Regions from separate parts of the Paradesulfitobacterium aromaticivorans genome, predicted to be linked through region 1. Evidence: a T-box and tRNA genes for the amino acid it is inferred to sense, from the RefSeq annotation. Region 1 holds a T-box; the other holds one or more tRNA genes.

Region 1 (7,588 bases):
CTGCAAGAGGCATCTTCTCTCCCGCATTTCCTTGTCCGTAGCGGCGGACAGCCACGCTCTTTTGTTCTTCTTCCTGATCCCCAACCACCAAAGCAAAGGGGATCTTCTCTGTCTGAGCTTCGCGGACTTTGTAATTGATTTTCTCCCGGCGCTCGTCCACTTCCGCTCGGATATCAAGTTCAAGCAACCTGTCCACAACTGCTTTGGCGTACTCATGGTGCCTTTCACTGATCGGCAGGATGCGTACCTGCACCGGGGCCAGCCATACCGGGAACGCTCCGGCGTACTGCTCAGTAAGCAAAGCGATGAAGCGCTCGATGCTGCCGTAGACGACACGGTGAACCATGACGGGACGATGTTTCTGCCCATCTTCCCCAATATAGGTTAAATCAAATTTCTCCGGCATCTGGAAGTCAAGCTGGATTGTCCCGCATTGCCAGGTGCGGTCTAAGCAGTCCTTAAGGTGAAAATCGATTTTCGGCCCGTAAAAAGCTCCGTCTCCGGGATTAATCTTGTAGTTCATGCCCTTAGCTTCGAGCGCTTCTTTGAGGCCGTTGGTTGCCAGCTCCCATGCTTCATCCGAACCCATAGAATCCTCCGGCCGGGTGGAAAGCTCGACATGATACTCAAAGCCAAATACTTTATAGAAGTAATCTACCAGTTCAATCACCCCGATAACTTCGTCCTTGATCTGCGACGGGAGCATAAAGATGTGGGCATCATCCTGGGTAAAGTTTCGCACCCGTAATAACCCGTGCAAAGCGCCGGAGAGTTCGTGGCGATGCACTAGCCCCAGCTCACCCACGCGCAGGGGCAGATCCCGGTAACTGCGCAACTTCGTCTTGTACATGATCATGCCGCCAGGACAGTTCATAGGCTTAACCGCATAATCCTGGTCATCTATTTGCGTAAAATACATATTCTCCTTATAGTGATCCCAGTGGCCGGACTGTTCCCACAAATTCCGGTTTAAAATAATCGGGGTCTTAATCTCGTGATAACCCCGTTTTTGATGTTCCTTACGCCAGAAATCTTCCAGGGTATTGCGGAGGATCATCCCTTTGGGATGGAAAAAGGGAAAACCCGGCCCCTCGTCATGCAGGCTGAACAAGTCCAACTCCAGCCCCAGCTTGCGGTGGTCGCGCCGTTTAGCCTCTTCCAGCTTAAACAGGTAGTCCTCAAGATCTGAAGCTTTAGCAAAGGTCGTCCCGTAAATCCGCTGGAGCATCTTGTTTTTCTCACTGCCGCGCCAATAGGCACCGGCCAGATTTTGCAGCTTAAAAGCTTTAATCAGGCCGGTAGCTGGGATATGCGGCCCGGCGCAGAGATCGGTAAAATTCCCTTGCGTGTACATGGAAATTGTGACCCCTTCGGGCAGGTCTTCGATCAACTCAACCTTGTACTTTTCCCCGCGCTCCCCAAAAAAGGCCAAAGCTTCCGGGCGGGAAACTTCTTGGCGGGCATACGGATAGTTTTCCTTGGCCAGGCGGCGCATTTCAGCTTCGATCTTCTCTAAGTCTTCCGGGGTAAACACATGCTCAGAATCAAAGTCATAGTAAAAACCGTTGGCAATGGCAGGGCCGATACCCAGCTTCGTCCCCGGAAACAAATTCTGCACGGCTTGGGCCAACAAGTGGGAACTGGAGTGGCGCAGGACTTCCAATCCATCTTCACTCTCAAGCGTAACAAGTTCTACTGCAGCATCATCGTTCAGGGGGTAAGAAAGGTCATGCACTTCCCCATCGACTTTCCCGACCACACTCGCCTTAGCCAAGCCGCGCCCAATCCCTTCCGCGAGTTCTTTGAGGGATGTCCCCCGCTTAACCTCACGTACTGATCCGTCTTTCAGACTAACTTTAACCATTAAACTCAACTCCTTAGCTCTTAAATCCTTAATTAATAAACGGCCCCTAAACCAAAAAACCCTCATCCCAAAAGGGACGAGAGTTACTCCCGTGGTTCCACCCAACTTTTCCAGACATGCTGTCCTTCCTCAGACCCTTAACGCGGGTACACGGCTGAACCTACTATTACTTCAGTTCAACACTCCAGGGCGGTTTTCGCTTACAATCCGCGAGCGATGCTTACAGCCTCAGGCATCCCCTCTCTGACACGAACTTAGCAAGCTACTCTTCCTGTCATCGCTTTATTCGGTATAGTCAGGACATCAGGTTTAGCCGCAGCCGCATGCCCTTAACTAGTATTCTACTATACCTGTGCGAGTTTTTAAAGTTCTTCGCAAAATGAACAGCCCGTACAATAACTAACCCTGTCCTCAAAAACCTGATTAATGGTCTGCAAAGTGTCCGTATAACCCTCATAGCAGATGTGGAGAACTACTTGTCTGGGCGCTGCCGCTATTAGCGAACTTATGAGCAAGTCCTCATAGGAAAAATCACTGTTTTGACCATCAAGAGGAGCGTCATCCAAAAATTCTTGAGTTACCTTAACCCCTTGTTCATTATAAAGGTCGAAATTCCCGAACGAATTGATCACAACGTGTAAAGTTTCCAGGCGCGGGATTTGCGTGTCCAGAAAATACTTTAAGAGGCGGATAAATTCCAGGTACTCTTTCTGTAAGACATAATCATCCACTGCATATGAGACAGCCTTGTCCAGCTCCTCCTTATACTGGTTCGCCCGGAAGCGCAAAAAACCCTCAACATCAAAAAACTGGGCACTATTCAAGCTCGAGAGAATTTGCTCGACCAAATGCGTTTTGCGGTGAACCCGATAGCCTTGGCCGTGAACTGTGTTTAATCTCTCCATGGCCTTGGTTACAACATCTTCGCTTTCCCCGTCCTTTAAACTGTACTTATGTCTGATCATTCTTTTCACATAATCGGGCTCCCAGTTATTTAGGATTATCTCAGCCAAGGCATTTGCCAAATAATATTGATGTATTTTAGTCAACGCTCCTGACTCTTCTGACCCGCCGCCTTCCAGGTGAAAATGACAGTCAAAAAAAGAATGTTTGCCTTGGCGTGATTCAATAAATTGAAACGGGAGATTCTCTTCATCACGCAATTTCAGGAGACGGTCACATATGCTCTCCCGGTAGTTCTGTGTTCCTAGCTGTACTAAATGTTCCACCGATATCCCTCCGTAGTAGAGTATATGACCTGGTTTAAGTCATATTTCGTTTTTGCCCCCTATGCGGAAAATTTCTTAAAGTTTTTTACAAAGGGGACACCACGGCACATACTACCTACTATTGCCGGATCGGTGAGCTCTTATTCTTGACGAAAAATAAAAGCCCCCCTAAAAGGGAGGCTAAATTGCTCAATATGGTGGGTTTGAGAGGACTCGAACCTCCGACCCCCGCGATGTCAACGCGGTACTCTAACCAGCTGAGCTACAAACCCATATTGGTGCCGAAGACCGGAATCGAACCGGTACGGGCTTTTGGGCCCGCGGGATTTTAAGTCCCGTGCGTCTGCCAGTTCCGCCACTTCGGCATGTTGATTTGGAGGCGGCACCCAGATTTGAACTGGGGGATAAAGGTTTTGCAGACCTCTGCCTTACCACTTGGCTATGCCGCCAGGAATACTGATACCATACTTTTACTTGCTTCCAAGGCTAGCAGAAGTCACTTTCCACTTACACGCCTAGAATACTGGGAAAATAAGGAAACTGGAGCGGGTGACGAGATTCGAACTCGCGACTTTCACCTTGGCAAGGTGACACTCTACCACTGAGTTACACCCGCATGGTGCCTCAGGACGGAATCGAACCGCCGACACGAGGATTTTCAGTCCTCTGCTCTACCGACTGAGCTACCGAGGCAGGTATGGCGACCCCGATCGGATTTGAACCGACGATCTCCTGCGTGACAGGCAGGCATGTTAACCACTACACCACGGGGCCATTATCGATGTCCGAGGTACGATGCCCGAAGTCCGCCGGCCTCTGACCTCTGTTTTGGTGGGCGATGACAGGATCGAACTGCCGACATCCTGCTTGTAAGGCAGGCGCTCTCCCAGCTGAGCTAATCGCCCGCTGTGACGAATTTTAGTATACACAAAAATACTTTTCCTGTCAAAGGCTTTTTAAGCGGTAATTTATCCAAATTATAGTGATTCTTAAGCTCTTATCATTTTTTGGCAACAAAGCCTAAAATAGCTTCACGCACCAGTTTTGCAGCTAAAAGCGCAGTTCTTTCACTTGTGTCGAGTACAGGCGAAACCTCAACCAGGTCGAACCCAACTACATTAAGTTCAGCCAAGGAGTGAATAGCTTTTAATATCTCCCTTGAACTTGCTCCTCCCGCTTCCTGGGTTCCTGTTCCGGGAGCGAAAGCAGGATCTACCACATCAATGTCAAGGCTTACATAAACCGGTTTGTTTTTTAATTCCGGAAGAATCCGCTGTAGCGGTTCCAGAACATCCTCAACTACCAGATTAGTGTGTTCTTTAGCATAGAGAAACTCTTCTCTGGTGCCTGAACGGATCCCAAATTGATATACATGCTTCGGCTTTAACATCTCCGCGACTTTGCGCATCACCGTCGCATGAGAATTGACTTCCCCGAGATAATCTAAACGCAAATCAGCATGGGCATCAAAGTGCACAACAAACAAATCCGGATATTTCTCGGTCAAAGGCTTAATTAGCGGAAAACTCACAAGGTGTTCCCCGCCTAAGAATATAGGGAACTTTCCATCATTAATGATCTGCCGCGATGCTACCTCGATTATCTCCAACGACTTAGCGACATTACCAAAAGGGAGAGCCAAATCGCCCAGATCACAATACAAGTAGTCAGCCAAGTCTTTGTCCTGATAAACACTGTATTCCTCTATTCCAATGGACACATTGCGGATACTTAAAGGACCCAACCTCGTCCCGGGGCGAAAACTGACGGTAAAATCCATAGGGATTCCTAAAATGACCGCGTCTGCCTCCGCGTAGGAGGCGGTTGCTCCCATGAATACCCCCGGTTTGTCTACAAGTTCCAACAGATCTTTTTCAGGCATCAGTTTTCTCCTAATTTAATAAAGTTCCTATTTGATAAGTTCCTTGACAAAGTTCGGAAGCTTAAAACAAGCGTGGTGGACACCCGCATTATAGTACTTTGTTCCCAGCTCAGGAATTTGGGCTTCCTCAACTTTTTCGGGGTCCCAGCGCTTGGAGCCCAGCGTAAAACTCCATAGCCCGCTTGGATAGGTTGGAATCGAAGCAAGGTACAATTTTGTTACCTGAAATACACTTGAAATATCTTTAACTACCCTTGAAATAAGCTCAGCGTTAAAGAACGGAGATTCTGTCTGAGCGACCATGAGCCCATCTTCTTTAAGAGCTGCATGGATCTCCCTGTAAAAATCCAGCGCGAACAATCCTTCCGCCGGCCCAATCGGCTCAGTCGAGTCAACCAAGATCACATCATAGAAAGCTTTCTTCTTTTTCACATGGGCAATTCCGTCATCCACAATGACCTCAACCTTAGGATTGCCTGAAAGAGCTGCGGAAATCTGTGGCAAGTACTGTTTGGACACTTCGATGACCCGTCCATCAATTTCAACCAAGGTCGCATGTTTAACCTTGGGATTTTTTACAACTTCCCGGATCGCTCCCCCGTCCCCGCCACCGATCACGAGCACGTTTTCCGGGTTCGGATGCGTATTAAGCCCCACATGCGCAATCATTTCATGATAAACAAACTCGTCTTTGTCCGTGGTCATAACCATACCATCAAGCACAAGCATGCGCCCGAACTGTTCAGTATCAATTAGGGCAATATCTTGAAACTGGCTCTGTTCCGTATATAAAGTCGAGCGAATTTTGCAGGTTATGCCCACGCTTGGAGTTTGCTTTTCCGTATACCATAATTCCATTTTACCAACGTCTCCTTTTAATACCACAATGGCACAGCCGCAAACGCACACCCAATTTTCTCAACCCTGTGTTCAGTTGCCGCTACTTTGATGTCAACGAGCTTCATTTTCCGGGTTTCAAAAGCCTCTTGCACCATCTTTTTAATAACAGCCCGGGCTTCTTCAGCACTGCACTTGCCGGAATACTCCATGATTACCCCGAAGGTACTTTCAGAGAAACCCACCGCGACCGCAGCCGCAATCAGTTCTCCCGCAACATCGCTCACGATCGAGCCGTAAGCCGTAGGTACCAGGGAACCCTCTGGAATTTGTAGAGCCGGGTCATACTCGCATCCTGGTGGTAAGATTGAACTCACCCGCAATAAATTCACATTCCCGATCCGCGCTCTTAATAAAGCATTGTCAAACGCGGTCAATTTACTGTGTCCTTCAGCACTGGCTGCAGTTATAAAGAATTTTTTCGGCGTCGGTAACAATCTCTTCATCTCCTTCACTATATCCATACCCAAAAATACAACAAATATTATAGCAGAAAGCCCGCAAAAATAAACACAAAAAACAAGCTTATGCCAAAATACAGGAGTTTTGTCGCGACTATGCTTTCATACCATTCTATTCGTAATATAGCACGATGCTATACGTACCATAGCGATGTCAGTAAACACCTAATCATTAATCACGCTTCACAGAATCAGAAAGAGGAAGGTGCCAAGGCCTTCCTCACTCCTAACACTATCCCTTTTATCCGATGGCTAAGTGCCACTAAGACTTCCACTTCTTAAGTGGTCGCTTTTCGCCATTCATGGCTTCAGCGACACTAGGTCCTCCATGACCGTCGGGAGATAAGTGGCACTAAGCCCCTGGATAAGTTCAACTAAACTTCTGATGGAGTTAAAACTCCACCGGAAGTAAGTTTCCTTTATCTTGCTTAGCGTCCCTTAATCCATGCTCAGCTAATTCGTGGATACCTTTTTCTCGCGGATAACGTCTTCGTAGCTGATAGAACGGGTATGTTTCGTATGGGACCATTCCTTGTCTTTGCGGTTGATGAAGCCCAAGAATACAATCGGAATCCAGCTATAGATAAACACCGGGTAAAGGATTAAACCGACATAGGCTCGCCAGGGCAAGCTGTCTAAGGCCAAAGCGGCAATGGGGTACACATATTGAATAGCAGAGAGAATCTGCCAGCCGGTCCAAGGCATCACCATCGAGAAGATCCTGGCATATTGTGGCAGAAAAGCGGAAACAACATTCGTGAGCATAAAGAACGTTGCAATCATGACTAAAGCCGGCTGGAAGAGATGGACAGCTGCATCAATATACATTATTTTCCGTTCGCGTATTCCTTTTGTCAGCAGCGGAATGAGATAACGCCCTGCCACATCTACCTGTCCCTGGGCCCACCGTTTGCGCTGCCGCCACGACTGAGCAAAAGTCAGGGGCTTTTCATCATAGACCACTGCATCATGGGCCCATGTTGTTTTAATTCCGTGTGAGAGGGCTTTCATGCTGAATTCCAAGTCTTCCGTAAGGGAAGTAGCCCCCCAGCCCATTTGTTTTAAGACATCGATCGAAATGCACATCCCGGTGCCGCCTAAGACATTAGACAGCCCTAGGTTATAACGGGAAAGCTGCAACAAGCGGTTGGTCAGCCAGAAAGCTATCGAAAAGGTGTTAGTAACCCAAGTGTCGAACGGATTCTTGGAATCAAGGTAGCACTGAACAATCTTATCCCCGTGACAAAGTTTAGAG
Region 2 (7,588 bases), on a different contig from region 1:
CTTGTTTATGAATACCCAGTTTCCAATTCCGATATTCCAGGGCATCCAGCAGCTTACGCGCCCCAATCACGGGATCCATCTCGAAAATGAAATTGCCCCCATACACATCATGAGCGATTTGAGTGGTAATTCCGTAAATCAGATCACTACCCTCAACCGGAGGCATTGAACCAACATGTGTTGGCAAGCCCATTGTTACACACCAAGTGCCAATAGCTACTGCTTTTTCATGCATCGCTTCCGGTGCAGAAGCCACAAAAGGAACCTTTGGAACGTCAACTCCCAACTCATTCGCCATGGCAATCGCCAAATCCATCCCACGACTATTATCAACGCAAGCTCCTACATGGAATACTAAAGGCAAGCCTGTAGAAAGTTGCGGATTCGCATTTTCCAACGTCTTCAGGAAGCTCTTTAGTCCAGATCCAGCATAAGCATCTACAGCCAACGGTGACATTAGACCAAGTTTTGCATAGGCACCCGCCGAACAGCCGGTGGCAATGACGAATACATCATTTTTAACCAATTCCTTCAACACCGCAACATGACCATCATCTTGCGGACGTTTTAGATTGTTGCAACCAGCCATAAGTGCAACCCCTTTAATTTGTCCACTCAAAATGGCATCAGTGAGAACAGAAATAGGCCTTTCAGGATTAATCTTTGCAAAGATCTCAGTCAAAGCCTCTATACTAAAACCGGCAACTAACTTATGTCTTTCGCTTGGAATTGATATCTTTTTGGGATCTCTGTTCTTATATGACTCAATTGCAATCTTAACAAGTTTCTTAGCATCTTCCATCGCAGTATTCGCATTAAAAGCCAAATACTGCGATCCAGGAATTTTCATAATGCTTTCCGTTGTGACTATCTTTGTATGGAAGCATTCGGCAACTTGCTGGACTGCAGGATAAATACATTGAATGTCAACCACCATGGCATCTAGTGCACCTGTCATAATAGCCATTTCTTGTGAAGCTGACGAGGTAGCTAAATAAACGCCTTCACGCATTAATAATTCATTTCCTGTACAACAGATGCCGACAATATTTACGCCTTCAGCTCCAACTTTTTTTGCATCATCCGTCATCTTTCTGGCTGCAGCCACAACCATTTCACTTAAAACTGGATTATGACCGTGAACTGCAATATTAACCATCTTGGGATTAATCACACCCAAATTGGATTCAGAAACAATCGGTTCCGGCACTCCGAAAAGAACATCACTTAGAGTTGTACCGATATACTCACCGGCTAAATCTGCAAGCGATGCTTTTAATCCGCCGAAAATAATATTAACAGGGTCGGCGTCAACGCCCATCGCTGTTTGCGCTATCAATTCAGTGACTGTACCATCAATAGCTCTTGGCATGATGTTCGTATGCGCAAACTTCTTGCGTCGTCCTTCAGTCAGAAAGCTATCTAAAAATGCCAATGGACGTTCTTGATAACGGCCAAAATCAGCATAACCCAATTCAACAACATCCGAAAGAATTTCCATGTCGCCCCTATCAAGGGTTGATATGCCGAGTTTTTCGGCTAATTTATGAAGTTTTTCCGGAGATTTAATTTGATAGTCAGGCGCATGGCCCTCAGTCATTGCATGAGCCGTATGCAATACATGACGGGAGTGCTCTGAGTGGGACGAGGTTCCACCGGCAATCAAACGAACCAAGTTGCGTGCAACAATTGTATAGGCGGTAGCCCCGCATATTCCTTTGCTGGCCGGACCGTCATCCGCTTTAACCCGGCAGGGGCCGGCAATACAAATGCGGCAGCAAACACCCTTGTAACCAAATTGACATTGGGGCTGTTGAGCAACAAAGCGGTCAAAAGCGGTCTCAATCTTCTTTTCCTGCGCCAGTTTCAACATCTGGGCAGCGCCGGGATCAGCGGTCCTCAGCGGATTTTTGGGATCAATTACACGCGGTGCATCGGAAGGCCGAGCAGTATGTGTTAAATCCCGATATCTTGGCATGATACAACCTCCTCTTTCTAAAGATGAATTTCCTCACATTTTGATGTTGGCTGAAAATCCTTCACCCGTCATCTCCCTTCCCTCACAATTTCCTGATAAATTTTATCTAGTTGTGAACCTAGAGACCCCGCAGGCAACTGACTAGTGCCTGTGTTGATAGACATTTCCAACAGTTCGTTGCTGTAGGGCACAATCCCCACAAGCTCTGCTGCGGAAAAGCGGTCTCTAAGAAAACTCTCTTCCTGAGAGGTACGAACTTTATTGCCAACTACCACAACCCTGGGAATTCCCAGTTCCAAGGCGAGCTTCTGAATTACGCCTACAGTCTGGGCACTGACTTTGCTGGGCTCTGTTACAATCACTAACACATCTACCCCTTGGGCAGTGCCGCGGGTCAGTTGTTCAATCCCTGCACCCATATCCAGAATAACAGTGTCTTCTTCTCCAAGAATTAAGGAATTAACCAAGGCGTGCAGGAAACTATTTTCCTTGCAATAACATGAAGATCCACCCCCTTTGATATTCCCCATCCGAAAGAAACGGATAGGTCCAAGGGGAATGGAATAGTCATCGAGAATATCATCCACTTGGGGATTGAGTGGATAAAAAGCTCCGCTTCCACCCATTCTTTCTTCTACTAATTCTTTCATATCCACAATTGGTTTTAGATCAGCCAAGACATCTTCAGAAATTCCAAGTACTGTTCCCAGGCTTGCATCAGGGTCAGCGTCCACAGCCAGAACATTTAATCCCTTGTCAGCCAGCCAGTACGCCAGATTCGCGGCAAATGTGGTCTTGCCTACTCCTCCTTTGCCAGATACAGCAATTTTCATCCTCATTAACCCCTTTTAGTTCGTAGTTTAGTTCAAATTAAACCAGTTTCTTAACTTCAAAGAAATTTTGCAACTATTGCAAAGCTTATTTTACCACAATTCTAAATTAATACAATAAATCCTTCAAACATTCAGAAAATTTTTTAATCGGGTTGAGCAGCATTTTTTTAGGGGTGAATTGTATTATTTTCTGTTTGAATGTTCGATGTTAAAACTAATGAATCCTTCTTTGTGAAAAAAGATTCTATTTTTTAAGTTATTTATTAAAATAATAAAATTATATTATTGGCTTTATTTTTAAAAAATTAGTATATTCGACACTTGAAAGTTTTAATTTTTCGCATAATTACCACTTAAGATTATTAGCAAAAAAGTGGTAAAATTGCTACCACCTACTCATTCTGCCCCAAAGCCCAGTTTTTATTAGTGCGGAAAACATACCCCTTAAGGTGTCTAAGCAATAATATAAAATGCAAAAACCGCAGTTACCACTTGTTTTAAAGAGTTAACAAGCAGCGGCTGCGGTCATAAACAAAACTATAACAAAATCCCCGAATAAAGTTTATATTTTTTAGATTTAAGAAAAAAGCTAAGCGTAGCCCCTGAGCTTAAATTTCATATTCTGTTTCCGAAGGGCCGGTTTGGTCAAAACTGTTGCTTAGGATATTACTGTTTAGGAGAGAGCTATCCACCTGAGGAATTAGCTCGTCCGCTTTGCTATTCAAGCCTTCATCTGTCTCTTCCCACAATAAGCTGGGATCCATATTGTTGAAATCAGCCAGTTGCCAGAGGTATTTTCGCGGCGGCATCTCAGACATCCTGCTTCACTCCTGTCATGTTGAGATATCGCTGTTAGCATACCTGGCAAACCGCTTAAGTATACACGCAAAACTTCTCAAGATAATACGTTTCTTTCGCTCCAACGTACAAGCAGAGTCTGCGCCACTTCTATATCTGCAGGAGCCAGAGGAAGTTGACCAAGCTCGCTGATTTTTACCCATTTCTCCTGGGCATGAACATGAGGCGTCAAAACTTCTATTGGCTTCGGAGCCAAGAAAACGTGCAGACGTATAGCTTTGCGCGCTAGATGTTCAACTGTAATAACTAGATCATTTTCGTACATGATTAAAGCCACAACATCAAGCCATTTTAGCTGGGACATGAAAATTCTCCTTCAGGATTGGGGCTAGGAGCAAAGCGTCCCCGTACGTTCATGCTAACGGTTGAAATGATATCCCAAAGGCACCGCGGCCGACATGCGTAGCAATGACCGCTCCGGCTTCAAAAAGCTTGACTTCATGTCCGGGGAACTTATTTTTTATTTCATCCAGAATCTTTTTTCCTTCCACGGGGATAGCCACGTGTTGGACACAGATGCGGTAGCGTCGGCCGTCAGCCACAGCCCTCTCTAACTCTTGCAAGGCTCTCTGCCAAGCCCGGGCGCGCGAGCGCACTTTATCAAAGACATCAATTTCCCCTTGAGTATTGATATAGAGGATTGGTTTAATCTGGAGCAAGGTGCCTAAGAGAGCGGATGCCCCGCCGATTCTACCGCCCCGTCTAAGGTTTTCCAGGCTGTCCACAATAAAGTATAACTCCGTCTGTGGCTTTAACTCTTCAACTTTATGTACAATTTCCTCGGCCCCAGCCCCTGCGTGGGCCATTTCTCCGGCAAACCACCCTAATAAACCGAAGCTCAAGGCTGCTGAACCGGAGTCAATAACATGTATTTTTTTTTTTGACATCATCTCCCGCGCCATTTGGGCAGATCTAAAGGTACCACTAATGGCCTGAGATATATGAATGCTGACAATTTCTTCATAACCTTGCGCAAATAAGTGTTCGTAAGTATCCAAAAATGCCCCAATCGGTGGTTGGGAAGTGGATGGAAAGTTCCCCGTTTCCTGGATCTTAGCTAAAAGCTGTTCATTCCCCAACTCTGTCTCCGCAAATGTTTCAACTCCGATAGTGACTGTAAGCGGTACTATTTGTATATTAAATTCTGTAAGGATATCCGGAGTCAGGTATCCGGTAGAATCCATAACTATAGCGGTTTTACCCAATCTCTTATCCCTCCATCTCATATGATTTTTAGCTCTAATGCAATCTTAAAAAAGAACTCTGAAAAAACAAAAACTGGAAAATCTAATAGAAGACTTAAGTACAGGAATTGTCTATTAAGCATAAAATTTGTTTTAGTATACCTTATACCCTGTTAGAGAGCAACCAATGAAAAACATTACTTGACAGGCCAGATTCAGTTTGCTATGATAATACACGTTCTGAGAGAAACGGGGCGTAGCGCAGTTTGGTAGCGCGCTTGGTTCGGGACCAAGAGGCCGCAGGTTCGAATCCTGTCGCCCCGACCATCGTTATTCTAAGAAGAGTTAAACGTGTTATCCCTAGCTACTTACAGCTAAGCCGCCAGGGTAACACGTTTTTGATTTAAAGAAACAGGTCAACCCACTGAAAGAACATGCATGTGTACGTATTGTTAAGTAAAGAAAAAAGCTAATAAAAAGATATGACGTTGCGTAATGCTAAAAATCCCCGGACGCGGGGATTTTTTCTTTAAAAAAATGGAGCCGACGATGGGACTCGAACCCGCAACCTGCTGATTACAAATCAGCTGCTCTGCCAATTGAGCTACGTCGGCATGTGTCCGAACCGGAACACTTAAATATAATAGCATGCTGTTTTAATTCTTGCAAGAACAAGTAAAGAGATTTTACAGATTGTATTATTTTCCTATAATAGTAGTAGGTTAACGTACTAGTAGAAATGGAAGGAAGACTGATGTTATGCTAAAAGGGAAGAAGACTGTTATTCGTCCCCTGGAAGATGAAGATATTGACACCCTATATGAATGGTATAATGACCAAGAAGTTAATCTGTGGTCCAGCGGTTCTTGGCCCTTAAACACCATGTTTAACAAAGAAGTGCTAAGAGAAAAATTTTTACAGGAATCAACAGATGGGCAGCGCTTTGCCGTCCTCAACGGAGATAACAACCTTATCGGCATAATCGGTTTTCGTGAATTTAATATTCCCGCGCGCTCCGCTACCCTCTTTATCACCATCGGGGACAAGAGTTTCTGGGGTAAAGGGTATGGCACGGATGCCTTGCTTACTTTCTCCCACTTTCTCTTTGCGCAGTGGAATCTGCACCGCCTTTCCCTTGATACATGGGATGGCAACACCAGGGCTATTAAGGCTTACGAAAAAGTAGGGTTCAAAATTGAAGGCAGACAGAGGGGAGCGCGTTATGTCATGGGAGAGTACCATGATGCAATTCTAATGGGCCTTCTTAAAGAAGAATTTGAATCTATCTGGGCATTAAACCATAAGCAGCGGCCAAAATCCTGACCCGGTGAATTGTTGTTACGCCGGTTGCTTCCATCCTAACCTCAACCATTAGGGGATTGACATTACACTATTATTCTTCTTCCCAATCCAGGGTGCGCACCACTGCTTTTTGCCAGCCCCGGTAAAGCTTACCTCTTTGCTGTGCGATCATCTGGGGTATAAATTTCTGATCAAGTTGCCAGGCTATGGCCAATTCAGCTTGATCGTGCCAGAAGCCTACAGCAAGTCCTGCCAGATATGCCGCTCCCAAAGCGGTCGTCTCCAAGACCTGTGGCCGTTCCACCGCCACCCCCAAGATATCAGCTTGAAACTGCATCAAGAAGTTATTGGCTGCAGCTCCACCGTCCACCTTCAAAGCCTGTAACTCAAGGCCAGCATCTGCTTGCATAGCTTCAAGGACGTCTTTAGTCTGGTAAGCTAAAGATTCGAGCGTAGCGCGGGCCAAATGAGCTGGGCCCGTACCTCTGGTAAGACCGAAAATAGCGCCTCGGGCTCTCATGTTCCAGTAGGGCGCGCCCAACCCCGTAAAGGCAGGCACCACGTAAACTCCGGCAGAATCCGGAACCTGCAGAGCAAGCTTTTCAGAATCTGGAGCAGTTTTAATTATTTTCAAACCATCACGCAGCCACTGCACAGCAGCTCCGGCAATAAAGACACTTCCCTCAAGGGCATATTCTACTTTGCCGTTCACTCCCCAGGCTATAGTAGTCAAGAGGCCGTTCCCGGACTTAACTGCTTTCTGCCCGGTCTGCATCAGCATAAAACAACCTGTACCATAAGTGTTCTTGGCCATGCCGGGAGCAAAACACATCTGCCCAAATAAAGCAGCCTGCTGATCACCGGCGATACCGGCCACCGGCACACCCAGCCCCTTAAAGATGCCATATTCTGTTTCCCCGTACACTGCACTCGATGCCTTAACCTGCGGCAGGATTCCGGCGGGAATGTCAAGGGCTTGTAATATCTCCTCATCCCAGCACAGGTCATGAATGTTATAGAGCATTGTGCGGGAGGCATTAGAATAATCTGTAGCATGCACCTTGCCCCCGGTCAGCCGCCACAGAAGCCAGGTATCAACTGTGCCAAACAGCAATTCTCCGTACTCCGCTTTGGCCCGCGCTCCTGGCACCCGGTCAAGGAGCCATTTTACTTTAGTGGCAGAAAAATAGGCATCAGGAATAAGCCCCGTCTTCGCCTGAATTTTGTCAGACCAGCCTCTGGCTTTCAATTCTTCTACTATCTCTGTTGTGCGCCGGCACTGCCACACAAGCGCATGGTAAATGGGTTCGCCGGAATTTTTATCCCAGAGCAAAGCAGTCTCACGCTGATTGGTAATTCCGACCGCGGCAATCTCAGAAAGCTGAACTCCACTTTGGGCCAGCACCTCTTCAATCACTTGATACTGGGTCTGC

The links. A T-box is a leader RNA that pairs with one kind of tRNA and senses whether it is charged. The one in region 1 lies ahead of thrS (threonine--tRNA ligase), so its partner is inferred to be a tRNA-Thr.
Region 2: it encodes a tRNA-Thr, which carries the amino acid that the T-box ahead of thrS (threonine--tRNA ligase) is inferred to sense. The anticodon was not compared.

What each region holds. Positions count from the first base shown of each region.
Region 1 is NZ_BAAHYT010000010.1:847,753-855,340, forward strand. It holds gene thrS (threonine--tRNA ligase) at 1-1,864, opposite strand, end outside; T-box leader at 1,934-2,151, opposite strand; gene ytxC (sporulation protein YtxC) at 2,227-3,093, opposite strand; tRNA gene ACYQ2N_RS09750 (tRNA-Val) at 3,289-3,365, opposite strand; tRNA gene ACYQ2N_RS09755 (tRNA-Leu) at 3,370-3,458, opposite strand; tRNA gene ACYQ2N_RS09760 (tRNA-Cys) at 3,468-3,542, opposite strand; tRNA gene ACYQ2N_RS09765 (tRNA-Gly) at 3,635-3,709, opposite strand; tRNA gene ACYQ2N_RS09770 (tRNA-Phe) at 3,711-3,786, opposite strand; tRNA gene ACYQ2N_RS09775 (tRNA-Asp) at 3,792-3,867, opposite strand; tRNA gene ACYQ2N_RS09780 (tRNA-Val) at 3,923-3,998, opposite strand; gene speB (agmatinase) at 4,094-4,975, opposite strand; gene speE (polyamine aminopropyltransferase) at 5,003-5,833, opposite strand; gene ACYQ2N_RS09795 (pyruvoyl-dependent arginine decarboxylase) at 5,851-6,309, opposite strand; gene ACYQ2N_RS09800 (glycosyltransferase family 2 protein) at 6,787-7,588, opposite strand, start outside.
Region 2 is NZ_BAAHYT010000011.1:950,309-957,896, forward strand. It holds gene cooS (anaerobic carbon-monoxide dehydrogenase catalytic subunit) at 1-1,978, opposite strand, end outside; gene ACYQ2N_RS21330 (ATP-binding protein) at 2,047-2,811, opposite strand; gene ACYQ2N_RS21335 (hypothetical protein) at 3,420-3,629, opposite strand; gene ACYQ2N_RS21340 (NUDIX hydrolase) at 3,707-3,973, opposite strand; gene ACYQ2N_RS21345 (DegV family protein) at 4,023-4,874, opposite strand; tRNA gene ACYQ2N_RS21350 (tRNA-Pro) at 5,104-5,180, shown strand; tRNA gene ACYQ2N_RS21355 (tRNA-Thr) at 5,392-5,467, opposite strand; gene ACYQ2N_RS21360 (GNAT family N-acetyltransferase) at 5,613-6,176, shown strand; gene glpK (glycerol kinase GlpK) at 6,247-7,588, opposite strand, start outside.